One region of the Synechocystis sp. PCC 7339 genome, then DNA from elsewhere that is predicted to be linked to it. Evidence: predicted binding sites of a transcription regulator. Region 1 holds the regulator's gene; each other region holds the start of a gene.
The links. Region 1 encodes NtcA, which controls nitrogen genes in cyanobacteria. Its sites were predicted from a motif close to GTANCNNNNGNTAC; they were not measured.

Region 1 (7,987 bases):
TGCCGCCGGACTGGTGCCGATCATTGAGCCGGAGGTAGACATTCACTGCCCAGAGAAAGCCCAAGCGGAAGCACTACTCAAAGCAGCCATTCTGAAGCATCTTGAACAATTACCTAAAGAACAGTGGGTGATGCTCAAACTTACCTTGCCGGAGCGAGACAACCTTTATGGCGATTGCATTGAACATTCCAGTGTTTTGAGAGTGGTTGCTTTGTCGGGTGGCTACTCCCAAGTGGAAGCCAATGAACGCCTGGGCAAGAATCACGGTGTCATAGCAAGCTTTTCCCGGGCCTTGACTGAAGAGCTGACTGCCCAGCAAACCGATGCCGAATTCAACACGATGTTGGATAAATCCATTCAAAAGATCTATCAGGCATCACTCACTTGACTATAACAGCCTAGATCGTCTGTGGAAGTCCCGGCGCTGGTAAAACACCCCCTTAAAAATTGTCAGAAATAGTCTGGGTGGGGAACTCATTGGGGGGAGCGATTATGCCATTGGTGCGACGGAACTGATCAATTTCTTTGATTAAGGCTCCCTCAGATTTTTGGCTAATTAGATAAAACTTGAATTCCTGATCCCGACTTAAATAAGCGGCGTGGGCGGCTCCATTTTCCACTAGAGGGCGGAAACTTTCGTCCCCAGCTACATACAACTGGAAGAAAGGCACCATGACAGCAGAGCCGTAGGCATGGAGCAAGTTGGGGTCAGGCAAGTTTAAGTTAATTGCTTCCACTGACTCCACTACGTTTTTGATGTTGGCATCAATTTTGGAGAAGTCTACGTGGGCTTGCCCTTCCATCAAGGTTAGATACTTATCACGACTGGCCAAACGGGGAAAAGAACGGGCCTGTTCCAACACAAAGGGAGTGGCTGGATCGTAACTGCCTCCAAGTAATAGAACCGGTACCGTAACCTTATGTAGTCCTGATACACCAAAGATCGCGCTGTTAACTGGATTGGCTGCTAGCACCGCTGCTACCCGGGAATCTCGAAAGTCGTAGTCAGACCGGGGTAGAGTCAAAGCATCGCACTGTAGTAGCAGGGCGGTATTAGGGACTCCTTGACCGATTTGACATTCTGATTCCAAAAAATTCCAATCGATGGTGGCTCCGGCCACGGCCAAAGCCCCATAACCGCCAAAGGAGTGCCCCCCCACCCCCACTTCAGTTAGGTTAAGGCGATCGCCAAATTCACTGGCATTAAGGCGTTCCAACTCATCGATGACATAACTGATGTCCTTTGGTCGGTCAATAAATTCCGTGGGATAGTAACCTTGGCGGGAAGTGCGGTTGAGCAGAGCCTTGGCCTGGAGAATGTCACTACCGGGGTGTTGGGGCAGAGCCACTACGAAACCATAGGAAGCCATTTTTTTGGCAGCAACATCGAAATCTTCAGGGCGAGAGGCTAAACCATGGGAAAAAACTAAAACTGGAGTTTTACCCGGTTTCCACCGTTGGGGGCGGTACACATCCACGTAAAAACGACGGTTACGACTTTGGTCGGTTAACCACCAGGTTTCCTTTGGAGCCACACCGTAGGGGCCCATTTCGGTGGGGTCAGGCAAGACGCTAAAGTCAATCTCCCCTTCTGAAGCGGCTTCAATTTCCGAGAGGGCAATCATTTTCTGGATAAAATGTTGGGACGCATCGACTAACAGTTGGGCTGCCCTGGCCCTCTGTTCTACGACTTCCCCTTGGAAATGAATGTCGGTGGGATACTTTCTAATAAAATTGATCAGGCTTAATCCCCCCTCGGGATCCTGAGCGGCCTGGACAATCGCCGCCCGAATACCATATTTGGAGTTAGCTCCCCAAGGCGCATTGAGAATAAACGCGGCCCGAGCTAAGGAATCTTCCCCCAGACTAGTGTTAAAAAAGTTGCTGAGCACAACGGGGTCCACCTCTGCCCGGAGCCCCATAATTTCCCTTAACTTGGTTAGTTTTTCTTCGGAGGCTCCCACTAGGTTGAATAAAAAGCTGAGATTGGAGTCCACAGTGCCATCTTGCACAAATCGTTCCAGGGATTCCACCCGCACTGTCAACTTGATTGGCCCGTAGGTAAAAAAGATATTTTCTGCAGTTTTGCCCGGTAATTGGATGGCGATCGCCGTGAGGGCTCCCAAACAAATGGACTGGAACCAACGACGGAGATTTGAGGGGAAAGTGACCATGGAAGCCATATTGGGGTTAATAAAAGGGCGGCAACAACCAAGTTGCTGGATTGGAGCAATAGGTGAGAAACCTGAGCTAATTCTAGGCAATTTTTTTGCCATTGCCCCCAACGTAAAAGTTATTTTTTTCTTCGTTACCTTTTGTTACCCGAAATTTAACGGAGCTAATCTAGACTGGACTATTGGTCACGGTTGCTCTGTCCACAGGATGGGAGATAATCTAGACGAGATCATTAGGGACCCTGACCATGCAGAAAGCCGACGAATTTGCCATCCACCTGTTTTTGTCCAATGGCCATAGGGAAGAAGTCCGCTTCATGACCATTCAAGATTTTCAAAAATGGTATAGCAACGAGGTTGTACCCAAGCACGACTCCCAGGAATTTATCAGTGTGCCGATTAAAAATATTCAAGGCGAGTACATGGTGGTGCGACCCTCGGCGATCGTTGCCATCCGGGTGGAACCAATTTTCTTTGGCAGTGTGGAGCGCATGTAGTCCATTGTGTATAATCTTGATACAGAATGGGGTTTTGCACTTCCCTTGATGCCCCCATTACCGTGAATGTGCATGGATCAGTCCTTAACCCAAGATCGTCCCCTAGCGGCAGTGTTTCGACGCTTAGGCAGTGAGTTGATGCCCCCGGTGGTGGAAACTTTTGATCGGAGTAAAACAATTTTTTTTCCTGGGGATCCGGCGGAACGGGTTTATTTTTTGCTTAAGGGAGCGGTTAAGTTATCTCGAGTCTACGAAGCGGGGGAAGAGATCACCGTTGCTCTGCTGAGGGAGAACAGTGTTTTTGGGGTATTATCATTAGTTACAGGACAACGTTCTGACCGTTTTTATCACGCAGTGGCTTTTACTCCGGTGGAGTTACTGTCTGCCCCCATTGAACAGGTGGAACAGGCTCTCAAGGAGCATCCCGACCTGTCATTGTTAATGTTGCAGGGCCTTTCTTCCCGGATCCTCCAGACGGAAATGATGATTGAAACCCTAGCCCACCGGGACATGGGTTCTCGTTTGGTTAGCTTTTTGTTGATCCTCTGTCGAGATTTTGGTGTACCTGCCCCGGACGGCATTCGCATTGACCTCAAGTTATCCCATCAGGCGATCGCCGAGGCGATTGGTTCCACCCGGGTAACGGTAACCAGACTCCTGGGAGATTTGCGGGAAGGCAATATGATCTCCATCACGAAAAAGAAAATTACCGTGCACAATCCCGTTGCTCTTAGTCAACAGTTTACCTAGCCAACCTCTATGACCAGTGCCTATATTCTGGTTCTTTCTGTCCTGATCCTGGGCGGGATCATTGCTGCGCTCGGGGATCATTTGGGCAGTAAGGTGGGGAAAGCTCGCCTGCGTTTGTTTAAACTACGACCCCGACAAACGGCGGTGGTGTTGACGGTAATTACTGGCACCCTAATTTCCGCTTCTACCCTGGGTATTTTGTTCACTTTTAGTAAATCCCTGCGGGAAGGGGTATTTCAACTGGATGATATTTTGGGTCAGTTGAGGGTGGCCAAAGCAGAATTAGAGCAGGCTAGCCAAGCCAAGGAAGAGATCGAATCAGAATTGAGTGAGGTACGTCAGGAGCAAAAGCTAGTAGAGGAGCGCAGTCAAGAGTTAGACCGTAATTACACCAGGGCATTGCAACTGTTACGTCGGGTGTCCCAGCAGTCTCGTAATTTACGTCAGGAAGTGGCTAATCTGTCGGCGGAAAGGGCGGAGTTAAATCGACAAAAGGACTCCCTATTGGCGGAAGCCACGGAGCTCCAGGATCAAGTGAAGTTGCGGGATCAGGAATTGTCCAAACGCCAAGAACGTATTGCTCAACAGGAAAAGGTTCTTGCCCGTCAGCAGGAACAGGTGAAGTCTTTGGAGCAGAGGTTTGCTTCTTTGGAAGCCCAGCGCCAACAACTACAGGCAGAAATCAATCAACGGGACACCAAAATTGATCAACTTGACCAGGCGATCGCCGCCAAAGATAATGACATCCAAGTGCGGGAAGAAAAATTACAGGGGCTAGAAACGGAACTCAGTTTCCTGCAAAGGGAAGTGGAAGAGCTAGAGCGTTATTACCAAGATTACCAAGAGTTGCGGGGACAACAAATTGCCATTCTGCGGGGTCAGTTATTGGCCTTTGGTGGCCTAAGGGTGGTAAACACCGAAGCTGTCAGTGGTGCGGTAGATCAATTATTACGACAGGCCAATCGCACCGCTCTGCAATTGGTCAAAACCCCCAATATGCCAGTGCCCGATGAACCCATTGTCCGGGTGACCACGGCCCAGGTAAATAGTATTAAGAACCAACTGCAACCAGGGCAGGAATATGTGATCCGGGTGTTGTCGGCGGGAAATTATGTGCAGGAAGAAAGGGAAATTCGGGTCTTTTTCGACGTGGTGCCCAACCGTCAAGTTTTCCGAGAATCTGAAACCATTGCCACCATTTCCCTCGAATCTTCCGATTTTAGCGAAGTTGATGTCCAAAAACGGATTGACTATCTCCTCGCCGCCGCCCAATTCCGAGCCCGTCGGGAAGGCATTCTGGGGCCCATCCAAGTAGAAGATGGCCGCATTAAAACCCTAATTGATTTTATTGAACAACTCCGTCGTCAGTCCGATAATCCCCCTAATGAGGTGCGGGCGATCGCCGCTGAGAATACGTCGGTGGTGGGACCGCTAAAAATCAGGATTATTGCCTTGAGGGGCAATGAAATCATGTTTGAGAATTAGTTCCGCCGACCAACTTTGGAAATACACCCACAACAAATCCGACTCGTAAGGTTAATAAAACTGATTAACCAATTACCAAAGGGTATTTTTCGGGTCAATCTGACGGTCATCCATGGAGGGGGTTCTGATCGGTGGCGGTGGCGGCGGTGGAAAGGCTCTTCGCTCAGTAACACCTGACGGCGGCGGGGCTTGGGAGGTAGTTAACTTTAAAAAAGCTTGGCGCAGGAGGGGCAGACAATTATCCCAGGTAACCTCTTTGTTCACCGGCTCCAACAGATGGTAGCGCCTGAGCAACTCTTGAATTTGCCCCAGGGTGCTTTCCGCGCCTCGATAGTTCACCTCAATTTCCGAAACAATTGGTTCCGAATGACGTAAAGGATCCCTTTCCACTGCGGCGATCGCCCGACGAACGGCGGAAGTCAACTCACTGCGATACTGGCGTCCTGCCACCCGACGCTGTTCCTCCACTCCCTTAACACTGGAAGCATAGAGGGGAGGTAAACGATTGAGGGCATAGGTAGCCACCTCGGTCAGATTGAGATAATTTCTCAGATTTTTGGGGTAGAAACGCAGTTGCTTATCAATTTCTTCATAGACCAACGTTTCCATAACATTGACATGAACGCCGGGATTGATGGGGATTGGGGACTCGGAGGCGAGAAAATCCATGGCAGAGAGTTGGGGAAAGTGACGACTAGACGAGAAAAATTATTACAGGAGAGCGGGGGCAAAACAATGAAGGGAAAATACAGGGCAAATACATTTCCGGATCCAAGTAGCACTCCGATTTTAGCTGAATTAAGGGATTCTCGGCGCAGTCATTCAACACAATTTAACCGGTATGGGATAATGTGACATTGCGTCATTTACCTAGGCTCATTATGCGACTGTCCCAGATGCTCTTTGTCACCCTCAGAGACGATCCAGCGGATGCGGAAATCCCCAGTCATAAACTCCTGGTGCGGGCCGGGTTTATCCGTCGTTTGGGCAGTGGTTTGTACGCCTATTTACCCCTGATGTGGCGGGTGCTGGAGAAAGTGAAGCACATTGTCCAAGAAGAAATGAATCGCACCGGGGCCCAGGAGTGCCTATTGCCCCAGTTACAGCCGTCGGAACTGTGGAAAATGTCGGGACGGTGGGACACCTACACTGAGTCCGAAGGAATTATGTTCGCCCTACGGGATCGGCTGGAACGGGAATTAGGTCTGGGTCCCACCCACGAAGAAGTGATCACAGCGATCGCCAAGGAAATGATCCGTTCCTATCGCCAATTGCCGGTGAATTTATATCAAATTCAGACTAAATTTCGGGATGAAATTCGTCCCCGTTTCGGCTTAATGCGGGGGCGGGAATTCATTATGAAAGATGCCTATTCCTTTCACTGCGACGAAGCCAGTTTAAAGGCAACCTACGGGGCCATGGACCAGGCTTACAGAAATATTTTTAGCCGTTGTGGCCTAGATTTCCGGGCGGTGGATGCGGATTCCGGGGCGATCGGTGGTTCCGGCTCCCAAGAATTTATGGTGCTAGCGGATGCGGGGGAGGATGAAATTCTTTATACCGAAGATGGTCAGTATTCTGCCAACATCGAAAAAGCGGTGTCCCTCCCTGCGGAAGTTAAACCCTCTCCTTTTAAGGAGTTCAAAAAACAATCAACCCCTGACACTGCCACGATCGCCAAGATGTGCCACTGTTTGGACTGTGATGGCAGTAATGTGGTGAAAAACGTTTTATATCAAGCGGTGTACAATGCGGGCAAAACGGTTTTGGTGCTGGTGACCATCCGGGGTGATCAAGAAGTTAACGAAGTCAAATTAACCAATGAGTTAACTAAGTTGGCGTCTGACTATGAAAGCACTAATATTTTGAGCCTGACCGTTCCCGATGAAAAGGAACAGCAAAAATGGGCGGCTAAACCTTTACCTTTGGGTTATATTTCCCCTGGCATTAGTGATGACTACATTGCTAAAAATACATCGGTAGCTGACAAATTTCTCCGCTTGGCGGATCAAACCGCAGTGGATTTAACTAACTTTGCCACTGGTGCTGATGAGGTTGATTACCATGTCACCGGAGCTAACTGGGGCACCGACTTTACCCTGCCCAAATTGGTGGTGGATGTGCGTAAAGCCCTGGTCGGCGATCGCCCAGTTCATGATCCCCAGGGAAAACTAAAAACTGCCCGGGGCATCGAAGTGGGGCACATTTTCCAATTGGGCACCAAATATTCCCAAGCCATGGGGGCTACTTTTACCAATGAACAGGGGGAAGAAAAACCTTTGGTGATGGGATGTTATGGCATTGGGGTTTCCCGTTTAGCCCAGGCCGCCGTGGAACAAAGTTATGATAAGGATGGCATTATTTGGCCCACGGCGATCGCCCCCTACGAAGTGGTCATTGTGGTGCCCAACGTGGGGGACGGGGCACAAATGCAAGTGGCCGACCAAATTTACGCAGAATGCCAAGCCGCCGGGGTAGATGTGTTATTGGATGACCGCAGCGAAAGGGCTGGGGTCAAATTTAAAGATTCCGAACTCATTGGCATTCCCTATCGGGTGGTTACCGGCAAATCCCTCAAACAGGGACAATTAGAAGTGGTCAAGCGGGCCGATAAAAGCGTTCAAAATCTGGCGATCGCCACCGTTGTTCCTACCTTAGCCGACTGGATCAAAGCAGATAAAAAAGCTAGTTAAAATTACCTAGCCTGATGGCCAGTCCAGTTGCAGAAATAGCACCCTTTAGCCCCAGCTTTTTAGGGAAAAATGCTATGGTCAATGTGTCTTGAATATCTTGAATCACTTTTTCCAGAGGGTAGGTTGTGATGAAATCTTTACTGCGGGGAATTGCCCTATCGGTGTCGGTGTTGATGGCCACAGGGGGCTATGGCTTGACCAGCTCAGCCCAGGTAGCTCCAGGGGATGACATACCCACCGTGGAAGAGGCCCTGGATACCCCTGACGTAGACGACATCACCGACCAACCCGACCAGTTAATCACTTGGGTATGTGAAAACGGCAGTAAAAGCGTAGCAGTGGAAGTTAAAGAACTAAAAGGTTGGCAAGAAACCGTCAACCCAGACCA
Region 2 (7,987 bases), 100 kb from region 1:
AATACGTAGGCCAAAGCTTCGTAGACTGCCATCTGGGCCTGGTTTCTCACTGGATAGGGGGCGAACAGCGTCGATAAACTGATTGAGTTGGAAAACCCCCACCACAAAACCGTCAAATCTATCTTCAATAAATAGAGGCACGTACACCAAAAGCCCCTTATCTCCCCCATCCAAATCCACCACTCTGCTGATGATGGTAGTTTTTTGCTTCGCTGCTAATTCTAGGGATTGGATTTGCTCGGAATATTGGTTAGCATCGCCAATCTCCTGCTTATTACCGGGCAATGGTTCCACCCACCGCACCACAAATTTTGAATCTACCCATTGGATTGCCTGGTAACCACTGAAACTTTCCGCCTGGGCCCTGGCATCCAACGCCCAATCTGTTTGCTCAGTTCCCGCTGGCGATCGTTCCCAACGTCCGGCCATCTGCTCCAATTGACGGATATGGATATTGAGTTGATTTTCAATTTGTTCGTGGATATTAATCAGACGATTGGTCAAAACTTGTTTTAGTCGCTCTTGAACTTGGTTGTAGAGAAAAAACCAAGTAGTGACAGTCATTACCGATAGCCCTGCCCCGATCAGAATTGGTAGTAGGGGGGAAAGTAGCAGACGGCGCAGGGGAGATTTCATTGACATCACGATGGCACTAATAACCATGATAAATCCCTATTCAGACCATTGATTAGACTCAACAAATTTTTCCAAAAGAGAAATCGCCCCCCAGACTCCCCCCACAGAGAAAGTGTCCGGTTGGCGATCGCCGTTTAATTTTTAATCGGTTCTAAAACCCGATGAGGCGAACTGACTTAGCAGTCGTAGTACAAGGAGAACTCGTAGGGGTGCGGACGCAGACGCATGGGGTTCACTTCGTTGTCGAGTTTGTACTCAATCCAACTTTCCACAAAATCAGCGGAGAAAACCCCGGTACCAGTCAAAAATTCATGGTCTTTTTCCAACGCTTCCAAGGCCGCTTCCAGGGAGCCAGGGGTGGAAGGAATTTTTGCCAACTCTTCCGGGCTAAGGTCGTAGATGTCCACATCCAGGGGTTCGCCGGGGTCAATCTGATTTTTAACCCCATCAATGCCCGCACAGAGCATGGCCGCAAAAGCTAGATAGGGATTGGAGGTGGCGTCGGGGCAACGGAATTCCAGACGCTTGGCTTTGGGGTTACCACCGGAGAGGGGAATCCGCACGGAGGCAGAGCGGTTACCTTGGGAATAAGCCAAGTTAACGGGGGCTTCAAAACCGGGCACTAGGCGCTTGTAGGAGTTAGTGGTGGGGTTGGTGAAGGCCAAGAGAGCGGGGGCATGTTTCAAGATCCCGCCGATATACCACAGACCCATCTGGCTAAAGCCGGCGTATTTGTCCCCAGCAAAGAGGGGTTGGCCATCTTTCCAGAGGGACTGGTGCACGTGCATACCGGAACCATTATCGTTGAAAATGGGCTTGGGCATAAAGGTAACGGTTTTGCCGTACTTCTTAGCCACGTTTTTGATGACATACTTATAGATCATCAAGTTGTCAGCGGAATTGACCAACTTGTCGAACTTGATGCCCAATTCGTTTTGACCACCGGAAGCCACCTCATGGTGATGCTTTTCAATGGGAACGCCAAAGGCCGCCATGGTGAGCAACATTTCTGTACGGATATCCTGGGCGGTGTCGGTGGGAGCAACGGGGAAATAACCCTGTTTGTAGCCTGGTTTGTAGCCGAGGTTACCCCCCTCCTCTTCCCGGCCGGTGTTCCAACGACCTTCAACGCTGTCGGCAAAATAGTAGCTGGAGTTTTCCGTTTGGCCAAAGCGAATGTCATCGAAGAGGAAAAATTCGGCTTCTGGACCAAAATAGACGGTGTCGGCAATACCGGTACTGCGGAGATATTCAGCGGCTTTGGCGGCAATGGTGCGGGGATCTCGGTTATACCATTCCCCGGTGCGGGGCTCCTTGATACTGCAAATCATGGTCAAGGTCGGTTCTTTGCAGAAGGGATCGATGGTGGCGGTGTTTGGGTCGGGCACCATGCACATATCCGATTCGTTAATGGCTTTCCACCCCCGGATACTGGAGCCATCAAAGGGAATACCTTCGCTAAAGGAATTTTCGTCAAGTTGGTCGTAATAGAAGGAGCAGTGCTGCCAAATTCCCGGCGTGTCAATAAACTTGAGGTCGATAATTTTAATTTTTTCGTCTTGGATCCACTTGAGGACTTCCTGGGGGGTTTTAGCCATTTTTTCTCCTTAGTGCAGTCAGATAAATTACGATTTTGCGCTGCGTCGACTATCCATCGTAAAGAGTCAAGTAGTTAGAAAATGTATTTTTCGCTACCAATTTTTCTAACCTCGTTCTGGCGATCGCCTAGAAATGACGGAAACCACCGCAAATCCCATTAACATTTAGATTAGTGCCCATATCAACCCCGCAAGTACTTAAATATTGCTGTGATCCCATCTGACCTTTTCCTACGGGATGCCATCATTACGGATTTAGATTCTATTGTTGCTATCTACAATGCCAACATTCCCCAAAATGTAGCCACCGGCGATACCGATGCAATTACGGTGGAAAGCCGTAGTCAGTGGTTTGCGGACCATGGGCCAGACACCTATCCCCTCTGGGTGTTGGTAACGGAGCACAGACAAATAGTAGGTTGGTTGGGTTTTCAGCGGTTTTATGGTCGCCCTGCCTACCATCGCACTGCGGAGTTGAGCATTTACCTTGACCCCCGCTGGCATCACCGGGGCTTGGGGCAATATCTACTCAAAACGGCGATCGCCAAGGCTCCCCAGTTGGGGCTGAAAACGTTGCTGGGATACATTTTTGCCCATAATCAGCCCAGTATTCGTTTGTTTCAACGCCACGGCTTTGAGCAGTGGGGTCTATTGCCCAAGGTGGCGGAGTTGGGGGGGCAGGAACGGGATTTGTTAATTTTGGGATTACGTCTCAAAAGTTGTTCAGGGTAACCGTTGCCCCCGTCGCCATGGAGCCGCTTGAACTTCAGCAATGGCAAAGCTTTGAGCTAGATTTTACCCCCAATGCAAAAATCGCCTTGTTCAGACCCCTTAGCTCGGTTTAAATCACCCTGTTGATGGGGGAACACGGCCTTGTCAAAGATCAAAGTCTTCAAATTCTGCTTTTAATTCCCTTTCCATCAATGCTTCCACTGCCTGGGGCGGAGTAATTTTTCCGTGGAGCAAACGGTAAACCTGTCTAGTGATGGGCACAGCAATTTTTTCCCGATTGGCAATTTTTATTAGTACGTCGGTGGTGTTAACTCCTTCGGCGGTGCCTCCCAGATTGGCTAAAATCTCCTCCAGGGCTTGGCCTTTGGATAAACCATAACCCACCCGATAATTACGGCTGAGCATACTAGAGCAGGTGGCCAATAAATCCCCTAACCCTGCTAGGCCCCAAAAGGTGTCCGGTTGGGCCCCAAAATGTAAACCCACCCTAGTGATTTCCGGTAAAGCCCTGGTGATGAGGGCAGATTTGGCATTAGTACCTAGTCCCAACCCTTCGCATACTCCCACGGCGATCGCCATGACGTTCTTCAGAGTGCCGCCTAATTCGGTACCCAAGGGATCATTGTTGGTGTAAACCCGAAAGTTATCCGCCGCAAAAATAGTTTGGATTTCCTCCGCCGCGGCTTGGTCACTACTGGCCACCACCGTTGCCGCCGGCAGGCCCTGGTCAATTTCCTTTGATAAATTTGGCCCCGACAAAACGGCGATCGGCTGGGAAGGTAGGGACGCTTGCCAAATTTGGGAAGGGGTAGCCATGGTTTCGGGGTCTAAACCCTTAGTGGCCGTTACTAAAATAGTCCGCTTCTGGAGGTTCATGGCCTCTAACCTGGCCGCCACCGATGGCACCCCCTTAATGGAAACTGCCGAGACAATCACATCTGCTCCCGCCACCATGGATTCTAGGCTCTGCGGCGATCGGCGAGACCAAACTTGGGTGGGAATGTCATTATTGTTCAACACATAGGTAAGACTAGAGCCCCAGGCTCCGGCCCCCAACAAAACAACTTGGGGGGGAGTATTGGCATTGGCAAAGGACATGGTAGTTTTTCAGTAATTCGTCTTCGCCTCCATTATGGCCACGGATCGGCACCCCCAGTGGCCTCAGCGATTACAAATGGGCATATGGGTTAACGGTGAAGCAAAGGAAATGGGCTTACTGAACTGAGCTTGTTACCAGGGACTCCCCACCAGGGTGAAGCCACTCCAAAAATAGGGATGACTTAAATCCTGGGTTGCTAAGCGTTGCCGAATATCCAGCGGTAGATCCACCAGGGAAATATTTGTGCCATCCCCAAGGATCAAATTGTCGTCCACAACTTGAATTTCTCCCTTGAGCAGACTTAGTTGGGCCTGTTGTAAAGCCTTGGCCTTAATAGGGGCCGGTTGGAGTTGATCATAGAAACTGGTCATCAAGGCAAAAGTCCCTTCATCACTGACGTACCACAGGCTACCGATCGCCGTTTTGACTCCGGTTTTCACCGCCAGGCCAGCAAAGCCCAATTCAGCGTCGAAATCCCCCACCGCAGTGCGACAGGCCGATAGCACCATCAAATCAATGGGTTTATCTAAACCAACGTTGGCGAATTCATCTAAATCCAAAGACCGATCACTGAAGACCACAAAGGAATTGTTGCGATTACCCGGTAAAAACTCACCATGGGTAGCCAGATGTACTAGGCGATATTCTTTGGTTGCCAAGGACTGGATAAAGTTATCCACTGTGAATTGATCATTGAGAAATGGAGTGCCTTTCCACAACTGTTGGGCAATGGTATCCACTTCCACCGCCGCCGCTGGCAATGGACTTTGGTTGGCAAAAGTTTCCGCCCCCATGGCCAATATCTGGGCCCCATTTAGAGAAGCATAATCCCGGTTCGTCAAACTCAAACTGGGCATTAGCCCCACGCTATAATCCTCAACTAAATATTTATCCGATTGGCGATCGTACATTACCGCCATCGGCAAAGAACGTAATCCCCGGTCGAGAATAAAGCTGATATTTTCAATTTTTCTATCCTCCAAAATTGGCTTAATTGGCCGGATAAACCAGTCATATAACTGGGAAGCTTGAGATTGGTAATTATCTCCCCGACCCGGAGCAGTTAAGTTTCGGTTCAAAATTTCCACCTGACGGACTACTTCTCGGCGGCTGACATTGAGAGGAATGGGCTGAGCAATGCCATCTGCCGTGACCAACACGATTACTAATTGATCATCCGGTTGTGGATCATTATTAGAAGGGATAATCAGTTGCTCAGTGGATGCAACTTGCCAATCATTAATTTTGGGATAGGAAGCCAAGGAGGGAATGGTCGGCCCACTATTAGAAGAAAATTGCCATTCGGGAAGATTTTCCCCTGCAGTTCCCGGAGAATAAAAATAGATATAAACCAAGGCAGAGTTTACCCCAGTGTTGAGATTTAACTCCTGTAAAACATCAACAGGGTTGACCAGTTCAATATTAATGTTCAGATTAAGGTGACTAATAAACTGTGCAGAAATTCCTTCCTCTACATTTTCATTAAGTTGCTGTTGTAACACAACCTGATTGGAAGGGATGTTGACCCCAACATTGGTGCTGAAAAGATTAATACCCGGAACTATGTCTTGGCTCTGAATTTCCAGACTGGGGGTATTGGTAACAGTAGAACGCTCAATATCAAACGATATCTGCCTCTCATCATCGATTTCTTCAACATCTGGAGAAGTTGGAGGCTCGACGGGTATGGGAGGAGTTAGCGGCTCAGGTTCAGGTTCCGGCTCAGGTTCCGGCTCAGGCTCGGGTTCCGGCTCAGGCTCGGGTTCAGGTTCCGGCTCAGGCTCAGGTTCAGGTTCCGGCTCGGGTTCCGGCTCCGGCTCAGGTTCCGGCTCCGGCTCGGGTTCAGGTTCCGGCTCAGGTTCCGGCTCGGGTTCAGGTTCCGGCTCAGGCTCTGGCTCCGGCTCAGGTTCCGGCTCAGGTTCCGGCTCAGGTTCCGGCTCAGGCTCGGGTTCAGGTTCCGGCTCAGGTTCAGGTTCCGGCTCAGGTTCAGGTTCCGGCTCGGGTTCAGGTTCCGGCTCTGGCTCAGGCTCGGGCTCAGGCTCGGGTTCCGGTTCAGGCTCAGGTTCCGGCTCGGGCTCAGGCTCAGGCTCAGGTTCTGGCTCAGGTTCTGGCTCAGGCTCAGGCTCAGGTTCGGGCTCGGGTTCCGGTTCAGGTTCCGGTTCAGGTTCCGGCTCAGGTTCCGGTTCAGGTTCCGGTTCAGGTTCCGGTTCAGGTTCCGGTTCAGGCTCCGGCTCAGGTTCCGGTTCAGGTTCCGGTTCAGGTTCCGGCTCAGGTTCCGGTTCCGGTTCCGGTTCCGGCTCAGGTTCCGGCTCAGGTTCCGGTTCAGGTTCCGGTTCAGGTTCCGGTTCAGGTTCTGGCTCAGGTTCTGGCTCAGGTTCTGGCTCAGGTTCTGGCTCAGGTTCCGGCTCAGGTTCCGGTTCAGGTTCCGGTTCCGGTTCTGGCTCAGGTTCCGGCTCAGGTTCCGGCTCAGAATCAGTGGTTATGAATATATTGCCCAGGGTAAAAGTATCAAAAATTGGCGGTGTGCCAATTGGGACAGTGTTATCTTCTCCCGAACTAATTGCCCCCAGAGTTCCATTGGTAATGGGGTTGCCGACGATGAAAGGTTCAGTTCCGCCAAATTGAATATAGACGTCTCCACCTCCATCATTTGTGGCGCCAGCGGTGTAGATACTAAAAGGCCCTTCTGAACCAATAAAGAAGCCATCGATCGCCCGAAAATAACGAGCAGCTTCAACATAGACGTCACCGCCTGTACCTTCAACTCCTTTGGTAAACAAATAATTAACTTCAATGTCTCCCCCTGACTGAATAAAAATATCACCCCCATTGGCCGCCGAGGTATCTATGTAGCCAGTAGTAATATCTCCCCCCGCTTGCAGAAATACATTCCCCGGCTCTCCATCGCCTCCAGTGAATATGTAGGAACCAATTGAAATATCCAGCGGAGCCTCAACATATACCTCTCCACTAGTTTCACTTCCAAAGGTATCTAAATAACTGATTATCCCCACATTTTCACCGGCTTGAAAGAAAATATCACCCCCATTTTTGCCAGCGGTGAATATGTAATTCGTTGTGATATTACCATCCGCTGTGAGGAAAACATTTCCCCCTGTACCATTAAACAATACGCCTGAATAGGCTCCGGTGTCGATGAAGGCTGTGGCAATATCCCCTTTACTTTGGATAGAAACTGCCCCTCCCAAGCCTCCTATTTCGACGCCATCTCCAAATCCCCGGGCATCGATATAAGAAGTATTCGTATCTCCACCGGAAGACAGGGTAACCTTACCGCCATTAGATCCCGATGTTTCTATGTAACCAGTGGTGAGATTATCGCCGGCATTAAGAAGTACATACCCTGCAGACCCACTGAGTGGAGATGTAACTATTGATCCGGTAGAAATATTGCCCAAAGCCTGTATATCTACATTCCCGCCCTTAGTATTAACATTCCCAAAGGAAACATTCTGTTCGGCATCAAGCAGTACATCGGATGCAATTTCCACTGCACTAAGGGAAGAAGATGGTTGGCTCACAATATTTTGGGCTGCCTGAACTTGCAGACCTCCATTAAGTAGAATATTGTTGGTGAAAACCACCGAGCCGGCGTTACTTGTCAAATTAACTGGTTGTAATCCATAGAAAACCCCGTCGAAAATTTGATTTCCCTGGGTAATAATGTTATTGCCAACATAAATTTCCGTAGCAGTGACACCGAAACTTTTTAAGGGAGTAGTGGTGCCCGCACCGTCGTCAAAATAGACAAAGTTGGCATTGGCTAATAAGTCAAATCCGCCGTTGACAGACTTACGAAAATAAACGTCGTATCCCGGAGCATTAAATGTTGTGTTGGCGTTGAGTTGAATTTTATTATCAAAATCTAAATTGGTGAAAGGAGAATTTACTAATGTATTGC
Region 3 (7,987 bases), 620 kb from region 1:
ATAATCGCTTTCTGGGTGCCGAACGAAGGGAAGATGGGCGTGGAGGACAAGGGCAACATAGCCAAGAGCCATAGGAGTTACGCACCTGATGCGGGATAGTACAAAGTTAGCGGCTAACTTGTAGCCAATCTTATCAAAATATGGCCCGGGAAAACTTTGCCTCAGATGGCGGGGATCGGGGGGGATCATTTAGCCAAGCTCGATATAATACACCCCATAGCCCATTGCTTCCCCTACCATGCTCATTCCCCTTACTAAAGAAACTTTTGACCAAGTGGTACCTGTTATTGCTACTGGTGCCCAGTATTCCTATGCCTGGGGTAAGGTCTATAACCTTTTAGCCAGATTACTGATCTCCCTCTTAATTGTGGTTTCTATTTGGATTGTGGGCTTAATTTTTGGCCACGGAGCCCAGGGAGTGGAATTGGTCTGTTTCATTATCGGCGGCATGTATTGGCTTTGGTGTCCAGTTTATGTGGCCAGTGTGAGGAATAATCAATACCGTCGTTTTCCCTATGTGGGTTTTTGGCGGGGGGAAGTGCTGGACATTTTCATCACCGAAGAATTAATTAGTCAGACCCAGCAGGCGGATCAGTTTGGGCAGTTGGTGCTGGTGGAAAATATTGAGCGGCGCATTAACCTGGAGGTCGGCGATCGCCAGGGATTTTCGGCGGTGGTACAGGCTCCCGTACAGAAAACGTACAAAGCGATTCGGCCGGGCATGGTGGCGGAAATGTTGTTGTTCTCTAAAAATGCTGAGTTGGAGAGGGTTGGCAAATTAAGTGACCTCTATTTACCCCAGTTAGACCTCTGGGTGGGGGACTATCCAGTGGTTCGTCGGGATATTTTTCGCGATATTAGCAATCAGTTCGGCTCTTCATCTCCCCGTCGTCGTCGGTCTCCATCCTTGGGTGCTTCTGGCCAATTTCGTTAAGTTTGGTTACGCAATTGGGCTAGTTTCCGGCTGTTGAGCAAAAATTCACATTTATTTATCTTTCATTGTTCTTTTCTGGTCAATGGACTGTTTCTACGATTGAAACTCCGGTGCTGACCACGGGGATCAGGCGGGATTCAATTAGTTCACTGGCTCTCTATTTTTGTCTGCTAATTGCTGTATGGCTTTGCCAGCAAGCTTTTAAAACCCAATTCTTTTTAGTACAAATCTCGTTTTTGTATTGGTCCCATCTTTGGCGATCGCCATGGGTAACTATACCCAGGCAAATTATTTTATTTTTGTCTCGCTTTAATAAAATCAAAAACACAAAATCTTTTTTTGAGAGTTTTAATAGCTTGAATAAGTTTTAAAGGCAATGAAAAGGAATTTAAAACTTCAAAATACTATTTAAGCCACATTAATACCCCAGGCTATTTCCCCAAGACCCCAAACCTCGCTAATAATGCGATCAGCCCAGCGGTGAACAAATAACCCTGAGCATTCCCCCAGAGCACTTCTTTAGGAGCAACTCCCTTGACACTGACACTTGCGGTATATGGCAAAGGCGGCATTGGTAAATCCACCACCAGTTGCAACATCTCCACGGCATTGGCAAAACGAGGCAAAAAAGTTCTCCAAATTGGCTGTGATCCTAAACATGACAGCACCTTTACCCTGACCGGTTTTCTCATTCCCACAATCATCGATACCCTGCAAGAAAAAGATTTCCACTACGAAGACATCTGGCCCGAGGATGTGATTTATAAGGGTTATGCCGGGGTGGATTGCGTCGAAGCCGGTGGCCCCCCCGCTGGAGCTGGTTGTGGCGGTTACGTGGTGGGGGAAACGGTAAAACTACTCAAAGAACTCAATGCCTTTGATGAATACGACGTTATTTTATTTGACGTGCTGGGGGACGTAGTTTGCGGTGGTTTCGCCGCCCCGTTGAACTATGCTGATTATTGTTTGATTGTTACGGATAATGGTTTTGATGCCCTGTTTGCTGCCAACCGGATCGCTGCTTCTGTACGAGAAAAAGCTCGTACCCATAGCCTCCGCCTGGCCGGACTAATTGGCAATCGCACCTCCAAACGGGACTTGATTGATAAATACATCGAAGCAGTGCCCATGCCAGTATTGGAAATTTTGCCCCTGATTGAAGATATTCGAGTTTCTCGGGTAAAAGGCAAAACCCTGTTTGAAATGGCTGAATCCGACCCTTCCTTAGAATATGTTTGTGATTATTATCTGAACATTGCTGATCAAATTTTGTCCCAACCGGAAGGGGTAGTACCCAAGGATGCCCAGGATCGGGATCTATTCAGCTTACTGTCTGATTTCTACCTCAATCCCACCCAGCCCACTAGCCAAACCAAAGAATTGGATCTAATGATGGTTTAAGTCTAGCCTCCTAAATCCAATCCGTCGATTCATATCTAAGCCTCCTAAATCCCCCAAAATTGGGGGACTTGGTAACTCTAAATTTTCAAAAAGTTGCCCAAAGTATTTTAGACAAGCTTGAATTCATTTTTGATGAAAGATTCCCATAGAATTCGTGGAACAACTAAAGAAATTGAGCAAGCAGTTCGTACTTTGAGAAAGGAAGCAACATAAGCTGAGAAAATTTTGTGGTATTCATGACGAAATCACCAAATTTTGGGCTTTAAGTTTCGTCGCCATCATCCTATTGGTAATTTCATTGTTGACTTTTATTGCCCGCAACTCAAATTAATAATAGAGGTTGATGGAAGCATTCATGATAACCAACAAGAATATGATCAATATCGATATGAAAAACTCAAAGAATTTGGTTGTTATGTTTTGCGATTTACCAACAATCAAGTCATTGATGATTTGGCCAGTCCTTTAGAAAAAATTACTCAGACAACACAAACTCTATTTCCCCCATTATTGGGGGTTTAGGGGGGCAAAATAAAATCCAAACTATCCTAGGAGAACCTAATTATGACCGTTGCCCAGCAAGCCCCTTCCGCTTTGAATTTTGACTGTGAAACCGGCAATTACCACACCTTTTGTCCCATTAGTTGCGTGTCTTGGCTTTACCAAAAAATTGAAGATAGCTTTTTCCTTGTAATCGGTACTAAAACCTGTGGATATTTTCTACAAAATGCCATGGGGGTAATGATTTTCGCCGAACCCCGCTATGCCATGGCAGAGCTGGAAGAAGGGGATATTTCTGCCCAGTTAAAAGACTATGAAGAACTGAAGCGACTTTGTTTGCAAATTAAGCGAGATCGGAATCCCAGTGTGATTGTCTGGATTGGCACTTGCACCACCGAAATTATCAAAATGGATCTCGAAGGTTTAGCGCCCCAATTAGAAGCAGAAATTGGCATTCCCATCGTTACGGCCCGGGCCAATGGCTTGGATTACGCTTTCACCCAAGGGGAAGATACGGTGCTGGCTTCCATGGCCCATAAATGTCCCACTTCTGCCCAGGTGCAAGGGGAGGACAAGGAAGAACGCAATGCCATTCAAAAATTGTTAACCTTTGGTCGCAAAGCTGATGCGGAAAAAGTTGAATCGGAGTATGTGGATCATCAGCCGTTGGTTTTATTTGGTTCCTTGCCCGATCCAGTGGTGACAAACTTAACTTTAGAGTTGAAAAAGCAAGGAGTAAAAGTGTCCGGTTGGTTACCCGCCAAACGTTATACGGAATTGCCAATTATTGACGAAGGTTACTATGTGGCTGGAGTTAACCCTTTCCTCAGTCGTACCGCCACCACTTTGATGCGTCGCCGTAAATGTAAATTAATTGGTGCGGCATTTCCCATTGGCCCCGACGGCACCAGGGCTTGGATTGAAAAAATTTGCTCTGTCCTAGGCATTGAGCCCCAAAGGTTAGACGAACGGGAAGCTCAGATCTGGGAAGGTTTGGAGGATTACATTAAGTTAATTCGGGGTAAATCAGTATTCTTTATGGGGGACAATCTGTTGGAAGTTTCCCTGGCTCGTTTCTTGATTCGTTGTGGCATGACTTGCCCCGAAATTGGCATTCCCTATATGGATAAACGTTACCAAGCGGCGGAATTAGCTCTACTGGAAAAAACCTGTGCTGACATGGGGGTTCCCTTGCCAAATATTGTGGAAAAACCGGATAACTACAATCAAATTCAGCGGATTAAAGCTCTGCAACCGGATTTAGTCATCACCGGCATGGCCCATGCTAATCCCTTAGAAGCCCAGGGAATTAACACCAAATGGTCAGTGGAATTTACCTTTGCCCAAATCCATGGTTTTACCAATGCTCGGGATATTTTGGAATTGGCTACCCGTCCATTGCGTCGTAACTCCCAACTAGGGGAATTGGGCTGGGATAAGTTGATTGCCAAAGATGTGCCTGCTCAAGTTTAGATTCTGATCAGCTTTTCTTTGGACCATTTTAAGGACAGATCCACCCTGAACGGCGATCGCCTGGGGCAATGGATCTGTTTTTTTGCGATTTTAGTTATTGGATCAAAAATCTGATTAGTCTTGTTTTTTCGCTTTTATATCAACGCCGCGATATTTAATTACTTGTCCCTTTACTTCATTATTTTGGGGAGTACATGTTCCAGAAGATTCATAGTCAATTCCCCGGTAACATTTACTAATTTTCTGGGTTTTCTCGATGGGAACTGTTGATTTGGGCGATTCGTAGCTGATGCCACGGTAGTGAAGCTCTGTCTCTTTATTATCGCTAGTTGGGATATTTTGAAGATTATTTTTACTGTCAAAGCTCTGCCATAAAGGGCCAACCACGAGGGCCGTTATTATTAGCAAAATAACTTTGACTTCCCAGGGGGCTAAGAATAAGCTTGCCAGTAGGTTAACAACGGCAAAAATCACTGCCAGATGGGCAATATCATGGCGAGAGCCCCAGGCTTTATACCCAACCATTAAGCCAATACTTAGTGGCACTAAAAAAGTAAATTCCATAGCTTTGCTTGATCACTTTTGCTATCTTTGATATCTTCGGCACAGTTCCCGGTCTATTTTCCCGTTGTTCATTTACCGGCTGTGTATGTTGTAATACCCTTTAGCATAATCTTAATCTTGCTAGCCCCAAATGAAAGCTGATTTAAGCAATTACTTTTGCCCGAGTTTAAGTGGAAGAAGTTTTCTGTCGTCCTCGGCTACCGTATGGGTCAATATTCCTTTGGCCCTGACGATCGCCTTGGGTATGAATGGGATGCTAGCCCAGACCGGAGTAACCCAGGAAGTGGTGGTGTTGGAATCGGCTATGACACCGGAGGCCATTTTTGCCCGGGGGGTCAAAGCTGGGGAAGGGGGCAATTACGCTGAAGCAGTGGAGTTATTTTCCGCCGTGCTCAGGCTGAGTCCAGACTCACCGGAAACCCACTACAATCGTGGCCTGGCTTGGGAGAGACTAGGCAATGTGGACCAGGCGATCGCCGACTATGGCCGCAGCATTGCCCTAGATCGTTATTACATTCCCCCCTATATCAACCGAGGCAACCTCTACAGCCAACAGCAGGACCACTATGCGGCCATTGAGGATTTTACCCAGGCCATCACCTACGATCCCAACCGCCATAAAGCCTACTACAACCGGGCCAATAGTTATTTCCAACTGGGACAATACCCCCAGGCGATCGCCGACTATAATCGGGTGCTGGTGCTCAGACCGGACTACATCAACGCCATTTACAACCGGGGTTTAGCTCACTTCCAAGCCGGACAACTAGACAGTTCTCGTCAAGATCTGCTGTTTTCTGCCCAGGCTTACCTCAACCGTGGCGATCGCCTTGGTTACCTGGAAGCCTTGGATCAAATGGGTGAGTTGGGACTATAACTTTTGCCAGCGTAGGTCACAGAGCCACAACTTTCCTCGAGCATCCAGGGCAGAAATACCGGAGAGGGGAAGGGGATACCCCTATAATTATGGCTGTCAACTGTGTTTGGAGCATTACACACCGATGTTAAGTAAAGTCCCCGCCACCATTGAAGAAATCGCCGCCCGGGAAATTTTAGACTCCAGGGGTCGCCCCACCATTGAAGCGGAAGTCCGGCTGGAAAGTGGGGCCCACGGCATTGCCCAGGTGCCCAGTGGTGCTTCCACAGGCAGTTTTGAAGCCCATGAATTGCGGGACGGAGACCCCAAGCGCTATGACGGGAAAGGGGTGGAAAAAGCAGTCCGGAACGTGACGGAAAAAATTGCCCCGGTGGTGGAAGGCCTGGATGCCTTCGATCAAATGGCGGTGGATCAGGCCATGATTGACCGGGATGGAACAGACAATAAAAAAGAATTGGGGGCCAATGCCATTTTGGGGGTTTCCTTAGCCACTGCTAAGGCCGCCGCCGCTGAACTAGCCATTCCCCTTTACCGCTACCTGGGAGGCCCCCTGGCTAACGTACTGCCTGTACCGATGATGAACGTGATTAATGGTGGGGCCCATGCCGACAATAACGTTGATTTTCAGGAATTTATGATCATGCCGGTGGGGGCAGAAACTTTCAAAGAAGCTCTGCGCTGGGGGGCAGAAGTGTTCGCCGTGTTGGGCAAAGTGTTGAAGGAACGGAAACTGCTCTCCGGTGGAGTAGGGGACGAAGGGGGCTATGCTCCTAACCTGAAATCTAACCAGCAAGCGTTGGATATTCTCATCGAGGCGATCGAACAAGCTGGCTACAAACCCGGCAGTCAAATTGCCTTAGCCATGGACATTGCCGCCAGTGAATTTTTCAAAAATGGCCAGTATGAATACGATGGTGGTTCCCATTCTCCCCAGGAATTCATCGACTATCAAGCTAAGCTAGTGAGCCAATATCCCATTGTCTCCATTGAAGACGGTTTGCACGAAGACGATTGGGCAAGTTGGAAGAGCTTAACCGCTTCCCTGGGCACCAAAACCCAATTGGTGGGGGATGACCTGATGGTGACCAACCCTGTACGTCTACAAAAATCCATTGATTTGGGAGTTGCCAACGCTATTTTGATCAAACTCAATCAGATTGGCACCTTGAGTGAAACCTTAGAAACCATTTCCCTGGCTACCCGCCATAGTTACCGTTCCGTTATCTCCCACCGTTCTGGGGAAACGGAAGACACCACGATCGCCGACTTGGCTGTGGCCACCAGGGTGGGACAAATTAAAACCGGTTCCCTTTGTCGTTCTGAGCGGGTTGCTAAATATAACCGTTTACTCCGCATTGAAGACGAACTTGGCGATCGGGCCGTTTATGCTCCTAAAATTGGCCTGGGGCCCAAACATTCTTAGAACGTGTTTAAAAAGTTTTATTCCACCCCCTAAATCTCCTCACTAAAGCTTCGGCAATACCGGGGGAATTTCACTCAGTTTCCCCCGAAATTTGGGGGGGCAGGGGGGCTTTAAAACAGGGTCTTAGGGAGTCAGCTCAGGGACAAACTAAAACTTTGCAAACTGGTTCTTCAGATTGGATTGTTGTTTGTAATTGTCTAAACTTCCTCAGTTTTTCTATTCAAGGCTTAATTTTTCCCATGGTTGCCTTACTGGTGGACTGTGGGGATTTTTTTGTCTAACCCAACCTAACCCAAAGAGGCAATTGCATTAACTTGTCCCGTAAGCTCAACAAAGTACAATTCCACGATTAAATCGGGGTAGCGTTCCTGAATTTGTGCCCCAGCTTGGTGTAAATAACTGGCATGGAAATTTTCCTCCGCCTGGCGATCGCCAAAGGGTAAAGGGTGAACCTGAGCGTAGGCTCCACAATTTTGGTGATCAAAAATAATCACCCTACCAATGTTATGCAACTGTTTGGAAAGGGCTAGTTGATCCCAAAAAGTTTCTGCCTCGGCGGAGTGGGGAAAACCAGTCAGGGCCAGGGAAGCCCCAGCTAAGGCCACCCAATCATAGGCTTGGCTCAAACCCTGTTGACCCAGGAAAGAATGCTGATATTCAAGGAAACGGAAATCAATGCAACTGAGCACCAACGCTTTGGCTTGAGATGGATTCCCCAGGTCAGCGGGGCCGTCCATGGAAGGTAAGCCAGCCAGCAAACCGGTGGCCACCAGACCCCGGAGAAAATGGCGACGGGAGAAGGCATGGGTTGGTG
Region 4 (7,987 bases), 1.2 Mb from region 1:
TAACTCCCCGTTTTGGTTTATCCTCCGCTGTCCGTTCAATTTCACTTTCCTTGGCCATCAAAGCCACAAAATCTGCCACTGTTTTCTTTTGGGCCGCTGTGGTTACTACTTCAGTCAAAGGATGTTCTGGCGCTAAAACCACATAGGTGACGCCGTACACCGTATCAGGGCGGGTGGTAAAAACGGCAATTTTTTCCTCACTATCCTTAACCGGAAACTCTAAATAGGCCCCGACGGATTTGCCAATCCAATGGGATTGCATTAGTTTGACCCGTTCCGGCCAGCCATCAAGCTCATCCAAATCATTTAACAGGGCTTCAGCGTAATCGGTAATTTTTAAAAACCATTGCCGTAATAATTTCCGCTCCACCATGGCCCCCGATCGCCAGGAGCGCCCTTCCCCATCAACCTGTTCGTTGGCCAGCACAGTTTGATCAATGGGGTCCCAATTGACGGTGGCTTCTTTTTGATAGGCCAGACCAGCCTGGAAAAATTGCAGAAATAACCATTGGGTCCAACGGTAATAATCCGGAGCACAGGTGGCCACTTCCCGTTCCCAATCGATGGAAAGCCCCAACTGTTGCAACTGCGCTCGCATCTGGGCAATATTTTTTTCTGTCCACTGCTTGGGGGGAATGCCTCGCTCAATGGCGGCATTTTCCGCCGGTAAACCGAAGGCATCCCAGCCCATGGGGTGGAGCACCTGATAACCCTGCATCCTTTTCAGACGGGCAATGACATCGGTGATGGTGTAATTACGGACATGGCCCATGTGGAGATTCCCGGAAGGATAGGGAAACATGGACAGGGCATAAAATTTGGGCAAATCGGAAGCGATAGGGGTTTTATCCAGTTCCCATTCAGCCCAGCGTTGTTGCCATTTTTGCTCGATTTCACCAGCGTTGTATGGGGATGCCACGACGACCAAGATCTCCTAAGCCCAGTTGATTACAGGCTTGTTAGTATACCATTCTGTCCTAGGCCCAAGGTTGTCTGTTAACCGCCCTGGACCGGTGACCATGTAAAGATTAGAATTTGTAATTATGGAAACTATTCAATTCGACGTACGCCAGACAGTTATTGTCGCAATTTTGGTGCTTTACATTGGCAAATATCTCACCAAAAAAATCAAGTTTTTGCAGAGTTTTAATATTCCCGATGCCGTTTCCGGTGGAGTGCTTGCTTCCCTGTTTTTTGGTCTCATCTACGGTATTTTTCGCACAGAAGTAACTTTCGATTTTCCGATTAGGGATGCTTTTTTAATTATTTTCTTTACCTGCATTGGTCTATCTTCCAAGTTAAAAATCCTACTCCAGGGCGGCAAACCCCTATTGATTCTTTTAGCAACAGCGGTGAGTTTTTTAGTAATTCAAAATTTTGTCGGGGTGGGTATGGCTTCCCTATTGGGGCAGGCGTTACCAGTGGGTTTACTCTCCGGGTCCATCTCCCTGAGTGGTGGCCATGGCACGGCGATCGCCTGGTCTCCGGTTTTTTACCAGATTGGCATTACCAACGCACCGGAAATTGCCATAGCCTGCGCCACTTTTGGTTTGGTATTTGGGGGCATTGTGGGAGGCCCCATCGCCAAATTTTTAATTATCCGCAATAAGTTAGAACCGAATTGTGACACTAAAGATTTGACCATTGGCATCCGGCGAGATCAGGACAATGTGCAAATTGATTACAACACCATGCTCCACACCATTTTAGTCATTGGCGTTACCATCGGTCTTGGCTATGAAATTAACGATCTGGTTGCTAAGTTGGGGTTAATGTTGCCGGCCTTTGTCTCCTGTTTACTGGCAGGTATCATTCTCACCAATACCATTCCCCTCGCGTTCAAACAATTTCCTTGGCCAGCGGAAACCCCTTCCCTAGCTTTAATTTCCGACGTTAGTTTGGGACTATTCCTAGCCATTTCCCTGATGAGCTTACAAATCTGGACTTTGGCTGGCATCGGCGGAGTTATTGCCATTATTCTCCTCGTCCAATTTATGGCCACAGTGATTTACACTGTTGTCGTTGTTTTTCCTCTCATGGGCAAGGACTACAACGCGGCGGTGATCTCCTCTGGCTATTCCGGTTTAACCCTGGGGGCTACCCCCACGGCGATCGCCAATATGACCGCAGTAACAGAAAAATTCGGCGCTGCCCCCCAGGCCTTCATCGTTGTACCCCTGGTGGGAGCTTTTTTCATTGACATTGCCAACGCTTTTGTCATCCAGCAATTTCTCAATTTCCTTGGCTAGACTTTTTGCGAAGAAAAGGACGATTAAGGTTATTAATTTGCAACAACAGCCACCCCAGCCTGGAAGCTAGAGTGGACTCAGTTGCCAAAACATGACAGGATCTTGTTGAGAAAGAATTCCTCGGATAAGAATGAAAGTTCAAACTGACCAATGCTTCCCTCGATTTACGCAGGGTTCGCACCCAAAACCTGCTCTGGATCTAACCTGCCAAGGGAAGTCAACCCCAACAAAACCGATTTAGTCTGCTTTTACCATTGTTTAGAAACCAGAAACCGTTCAGTTAACGGCTCCCAGCGCCCACGGGGGTTTTGGTGCTAGGGGTGGGGAGTTGGTACTCCCGCAGACTGGGGAATAGAAAATGATTCTCTTCCACATACTGGGCCCCAAACAATCCCTTCTCGGCCCAAAAATATCGATCAGTAGTGTGCTCATTTCGTTTTACAATGAGCAAGGCCGGGGGCTGAATTTCGTTAGCTTGGATGTAGCGACGAGCGGCCGTGACGGGCTTATCCTCGCCGCTTTCAATATTAAACTGAGGAACAAGCTCCAAAATCTTACGACCTTCTTGACGACGACGACTCTTCCGTTTGCGTTTGCGTGCCAACCCAGTTACCTCCTATTTCAGCGATATGCTGTAATGATAGTTACAAAAGCCGTGTCGATTATATCCGGTCTAATTCTAAATATCAAGCCTCTCCAGCCCTTGCAGTGCTAAGGGGATCGCTGATTCTAAACACCATTTGAGTAGGGTTTCACCCTCAAAACTGCCCCCCAGGGCCATAAATAGACCGATTTAAATCTTAATATTTCTTAACATTTTCGGGGTCTTGCCCCACCATAAGCTCCATGGCTGGTTCCATCTCATCAATGTATTCCCCCAGTGCTGGGTTGATTACCCTTTGTCAGTCGCAGGTTCGGCTTTTGCAACAGGTATTGCGGGTGGACTGGTGTGGCGTTTATCTAAACCAAGAAGAAACAGAGCAGGGGCTGGTTCCGTTGGTGGTTTCCCATAGTCCAACAGTAGCTGAATCGGAAAGTTATGGGTTAATCACTCTACCACAAGGGGAAGCGTCTCCCCCGACAGGCGATTTGTCTTTGCCTGCGGTTCCCGTGGGGGTGGGTAAGTTAAGTCGCCGCAGTCGCTTGGAGCCTCCCCCCTTCGATGCAGACAAACGCTTGGTTTTACCTTTGGTTTACGGAGAAGAAATGGCGGGGCTGTTGGTAATTCACCGCAGTCAGGGCCAGTGGCATGGGGAGGAAATGGTGCAGTTGGAGGCGATCGCCAAATCTTTAGCGGTGGCTTGTCTATTGGACCAACAACAGGATTGGTACCGCCAGGCGTGGGAGGAGCAAAATCAACAATACCAGTGGGAGCGGCAACATTGGGCTGACCTGTTGCACCAACTCCGCAATCCCCTCACTGCCCTAAAAACGTTTAGTAAATTACTGCTCAAGCGTTGGCAGGGGGACGACAAAAGTCAACAGGTGGTGGAAGGCATTGTCCGCCAGGGGGAACACCTCCAGGAATTGTTACAAACCTTTGAGGCGAGTCAACATCAAGGCCCTGAGATAGTGCCCCTGTTGTCAAGCTCTCCCGTAGCCACAATCCAAGCTTTGCCTCCAGCGGACCAGGGGGAAACCACGCCCCTGGCCAATTTTTCCTTAGGGGAGGTTTTGCCTCCCATTTTGCTGGCCCATCAGGCGATCGCCGCCGAGAGAAATATTACTTTAACCGCCCAAATTGCTTTGATTGATATCCTGGTGATGGCTAACCGTTTAGCTTTGCGGGAAGTGGTTAATAATCTTTTAGACAATGCAATTAAATACACCCCCAACGGTGGCCTGGTAAAAGTTGATCTTGCCTTGGAAATAGGCCAATCTTCTGGAACGGATTGGGTCACATTGGCGATCGCCGACACGGGTTACGGCATTCCCCCGGAGGATCAAGACAAAATTTTTGAGCGCAATTATCGGGGAGCCCAGGCCCAGGGCCCCATTGACGGTACAGGTTTAGGTTTGGCGATCGTGGCGGATTTGGTGGCTCAGATGGGGGGAAAAATTACTGTCACTAGCCCTAACGGCTCATCTCCCGATCCGGATCGACCCGGCTCAACTTTTACCCTTTGGCTAAAGTCCGTTGAGGAGTCAGATTGAAACCCAATTTAGCGTTTTTTCTCTCAGACTAGCCCCAGTCCTGACTGGTGTCACAAAGAAAATTTTCTTGTAAAACACTTGCTAATGGGTAAGGACAGACTTCAGGAAAAACACGAATTGGCAAGTTGGTCTCCCGTAAAGCTAGATCCGTCCCGGCTTCAAATCCATCCTCCAATGCTTCGGGTAGGCGGTACTTTAAGCTAGGGTTCTGGAGCAGATGGCGACGAATGGCGCGACGTTGCTCCCGAATGGTAAGAAACCAACTACGGGATCGCTGTTCTGGCTGTAATTCCCACTTCAACAAATGACCAAGCAAAACAGCTAAACGACTGACCAACTCCCGATATTGTTGTCTTCCCAAGGCCTCTATCTCTTCTTTAAGATGTTGCCAATCCAGCAATGATGGCTGTTGATTGTTCAAAGCCTTGGCTTGGCTCTGGGTCCAGGCATAAAAGTCTTGCTCATACAAACCAGAATGTTCCATAACACATACTAACTCTGCGTTTTTAGGTTTAACACTTTGTCAATCTTGCCTGTTCTCTCCAGTCAGCCTAGCTCTACTTTCACTCCGTAGTTACCATCTGAAAAGTACCTCCATCAATTCTCCCAGGTTAGAATAATATTCTCTGATTCACAGATGGACTGGGCATGGCGTAGAGAAGTTTTAGTGATGGCTCCAAATAAATGAATTCTGGGCTGATGGTTAGGATAAAACACAGCATAGCTTTTCACTTGACCGATCGCCGCTTTCCAGTTTTTGGCAATTTTTACCTCAATCAACTCAGTTTTTGTCAGAATGTCAATGCGGCCTACAGGGGTGTTTACTTCAGTTTTTCCCTGCAATTTTTCAGCAAGATAATCTCGATACTCAGATTCTGTATAAAGATGCCGGCTTGTGATTGGTTTTTCTGGTCTTGGGCGGCCAGACAAGTCTCTGATTGCTTGCCTGACAATTTTTTGCAGTGGATTTAGTTTGCTTCTGGCCATAGTTGAAAATTAGTGATGTTGGCGTTTTTTATGATGTTTGCGCTTTTTCCCTTCAAATAATTTTGATACCCCATAACCAGCTAGTCCCACTACGGCTCCGGCGGCGGCTACGGGGGCCATGGTGATGCCGACCGCAGTCCCTGCCACAGCAAGACCCATTCCACCGATAACTGATGCGGCTCCCGCTCCAACCCCAGCCCCAACAACTGCCGCGCCAATAGCGGTGGCATCCTGTTCATCAATTGCTTTTTTAACTCCGTAGGCAGCAGAGCCAACCACAGCACCAGCCGCAGCAACTGGAGCAACACCAATCCCCACTGCAGTTCCCGTCACAGCCAGACCCATGCCTCCCACCACTGATGATGTGGCAACTCCGGCCGCCGTACCAGCGGCGATCGATGCGGCTCCCATGGCAGTATCAGTCAAATCACTCAATTCATCTTTTTTAGACCAATGATTATGGGCTTTTTGTTTTTTCAACCTCTCTATTTCAAGCTTCAGTATTCTTTTTTGCAAAATGAGACGTTCTCTTTCCCTATTACTACCCATAACATTACCCTCGGTAAATATATGAATATTATAATTACCTAAAGGTCTTTAGTATGCTCAGTAAAGGAGATGTTTTTGGGTCTTTGGTCCGATGACCTTGACCTGCCAAAGATTTTGTTACCGTTAGAAGTGAATTTGATCAACAATCGACAAATAACGGCGATCGCCAAGGCCCATGTCAGAAAGCAAACTCAAAAATCTGCGGCAATTCTTTCAGGAGTTAGACCGGGCTTTAATTGCCTATTCTGGCGGAGTGGATAGCACCCTAGTGGCCAAGGTGGCCTACGACGTATTGGGGGCCAATGCCGTGGCCATTACCGCCGTTTCCCCTTCCCTGTTACCGGAGGAACTAGAAGACGCCCAGGCCCAGGCAGAGTGGATCGGCATTGCCCACGAATTGGTGCAGACCCATGAAATGGATAACCCTAATTACACGGCCAACCCTGAAAACCGTTGTTATTTTTGCAAAAGTGAACTCCACGACACTCTCAAACCCTTAGCTTTGGCCCGGGGTTACAGTTACGTCATTGATGGGGTAAATGGGGATGATCTACGGGATTATCGCCCCGGCATCCAGGCGGCTAAGGAACGGGGGGGGCGATCGCCATTGGCCGAATTGCAAATTAGTAAGTTAGAAGTGCGGCAACTTTCCCAATTATTGGGCTTGCCTTGGTGGGATAAACCAGCCCAACCTTGCTTGAGTTCCCGTTTTCCCTACGGCGAAGAAATTACAGTGGAAAAATTACAGCGGGTCGGCCGGGCAGAAATTTATCTCCGTCGTCTCGGTTATCCCCAGGTCAGGGTACGCTCAGAGCAAAATTTGGCCCGCATTGAATTACCCCCAGAACAAATTCAGCAGTTTGTGCAAGCTGTCCCCCTAGGGGAATTGGTGCAAACCTTTCAGAACTTAGGTTTCCTGTACGTCACCCTGGATTTGGAAGGCTACCAGAGTGGCAAACTCAATCGAGTCTTGACCAAAGCCAATGGGATTACAGCTTAGTTTTTTGGGGGAGAGTAAAAACCAAAACCTTATGCTAAATCCAGCCCTGTAGTTTATAAATAAACAGTCCCAGGTATTCCTTCAGAGCCATGGTGGCAAGTTGCAAACTTTTAGCATCGGGCATCAGACCAAGAATAACGTTGGCAAGGTTGAAATTATTTCTGCCCAACGGCTGACTCAAAAAGTCAGTGGCGGCCGGGATGACATTGATACCCAACTTTTCAAACACCCTTTTGGCCCTGGGCATGTGGTAACCAGAGGTAACTAGGATAATGGTGTTTATGCCCATTTGCTGGAGAATTTTCTGGGTAAAAACTGCATTTTGCCTGGTATTAAGGGATTTCTCTTCTTTAATAATGGCTTTTCTGGGTACCCCCAGCCGTTGCAGCAGCAGGGCCATATCCTCCGCTTCTGAACCGGTCACTGTACCAAGCCAAGGAATCCTGCCTCCGGTGGCAATGATGTAGGGTGCTTTGCCCTCTTGGTAAATTTGGGCGCCGTAAATAACCCGATCGCCAGCTTCGGCCACTTCCGGAAATTGGCGGGGATAGGTGGCTTGGTAAAGTCCTCCCCCCAAAACCACAATGACTGGAGCCTCGGGTAAATCCTCCGTCGGTAAATATCGGTACTCTAGGGTTCGTAGGAGGGCATCACTGACCCAGCTATTGGCGCTGACCAGCAAAATTGCCAATGCTATCAAGGCGAGCCATTGCATCCCCGACTGTTGTCGCCAACTCCAAAAACCGATCCCCAGCAGTAGCAACGAAACCAACCCCAGGGGATAGAGGAATAGGGGCAAAAGTTTAGAGAGAAAAACGAACATAAACATTGAGGAGGACGTTTAAATGCCCATTTTTGCCAGTTTTGCTCAATCAATCAGGGAAAAGAGCATTTCACCGCCACAGACCAGTTGTCCATCCACCCGGGCTTCCCCCTGCATTTTGGCAATGCGTTGCATTTTGAAGGATTGTAACTCCACCGTCATGATCAGTTGATCCCCCGGTACTACTGGTCGCCGGAACCGCACCCCGTCAATGCCAGCAAAGGC

Region 2: glnA (type I glutamate--ammonia ligase) is a predicted target of NtcA. The motif match lies at 2,318-2,331, and genes of this name have one in related genera.
Region 3: IQE94_RS13845 (DUF4278 domain-containing protein) is a predicted target of NtcA. The motif match lies at 4,957-4,970, and genes of this name have one in related genera.
Region 4: IQE94_RS05095 (DUF3155 domain-containing protein) is a predicted target of NtcA. The motif match lies at 2,884-2,897, and genes of this name have one in related genera.

What each region holds. Positions count from the first base shown of each region.
Region 1 is NZ_CP063659.1:2,295,851-2,303,837, reverse strand. It holds gene IQE94_RS10975 (fructose bisphosphate aldolase) at 1-388, shown strand, start outside; gene IQE94_RS10970 (alpha/beta hydrolase) at 441-2,183, opposite strand; gene IQE94_RS10965 (hypothetical protein) at 2,423-2,671, shown strand; gene ntcA (global nitrogen regulator NtcA) at 2,744-3,421, shown strand; gene IQE94_RS10955 (DUF3084 domain-containing protein) at 3,431-4,906, shown strand; gene IQE94_RS10950 (late competence development ComFB family protein) at 4,979-5,575, opposite strand; gene proS (proline--tRNA ligase) at 5,788-7,599, shown strand; gene IQE94_RS10940 (hypothetical protein) at 7,728-7,987, shown strand, end outside.
Region 2 is NZ_CP063659.1:2,192,936-2,200,922, reverse strand. It holds gene hik14 (high salinity-induced biofilm formation sensor histidine kinase Hik14) at 1-636, opposite strand, end outside; gene glnA (type I glutamate--ammonia ligase) at 813-2,234, opposite strand; gene IQE94_RS10465 (GNAT family N-acetyltransferase) at 2,445-2,966, shown strand; gene IQE94_RS10460 (NAD(P)H-dependent glycerol-3-phosphate dehydrogenase) at 3,111-4,064, opposite strand; gene IQE94_RS10455 (CHAT domain-containing protein) at 4,197-7,987, opposite strand, start outside.
Region 3 is NZ_CP063659.1:2,919,299-2,927,285, reverse strand. It holds gene IQE94_RS13870 (glycoside hydrolase family 57 protein) at 1-72, opposite strand, end outside; gene IQE94_RS13865 (phosphate ABC transporter permease) at 239-934, shown strand; gene bchL (ferredoxin:protochlorophyllide reductase (ATP-dependent) iron-sulfur ATP-binding protein) at 1,475-2,335, shown strand; gene IQE94_RS13855 (endonuclease domain-containing protein) at 2,588-2,857, shown strand; gene bchN (ferredoxin:protochlorophyllide reductase (ATP-dependent) subunit N) at 2,900-4,309, shown strand; gene IQE94_RS13845 (DUF4278 domain-containing protein) at 4,424-4,873, opposite strand; gene IQE94_RS13840 (tetratricopeptide repeat protein) at 5,004-5,750, shown strand; gene eno (phosphopyruvate hydratase) at 5,875-7,173, shown strand; gene IQE94_RS13830 (carbonic anhydrase) at 7,461-7,987, opposite strand, start outside.
Region 4 is NZ_CP063659.1:1,101,013-1,108,999, forward strand. It holds gene leuS (leucine--tRNA ligase) at 1-919, opposite strand, end outside; gene gltS (sodium/glutamate symporter) at 1,044-2,249, shown strand; gene IQE94_RS05095 (DUF3155 domain-containing protein) at 2,530-2,853, opposite strand; gene hik2 (two-component system sensor histidine kinase Hik2) at 3,096-4,403, shown strand; gene IQE94_RS05105 (DUF29 domain-containing protein) at 4,432-4,887, opposite strand; gene IQE94_RS05110 (hypothetical protein) at 5,001-5,390, opposite strand; gene IQE94_RS05115 (hypothetical protein) at 5,400-5,939, opposite strand; gene larE (ATP-dependent sacrificial sulfur transferase LarE) at 6,115-6,939, shown strand; gene IQE94_RS05125 (YdcF family protein) at 6,974-7,762, opposite strand; gene fabZ (3-hydroxyacyl-ACP dehydratase FabZ) at 7,808-7,987, opposite strand, start outside.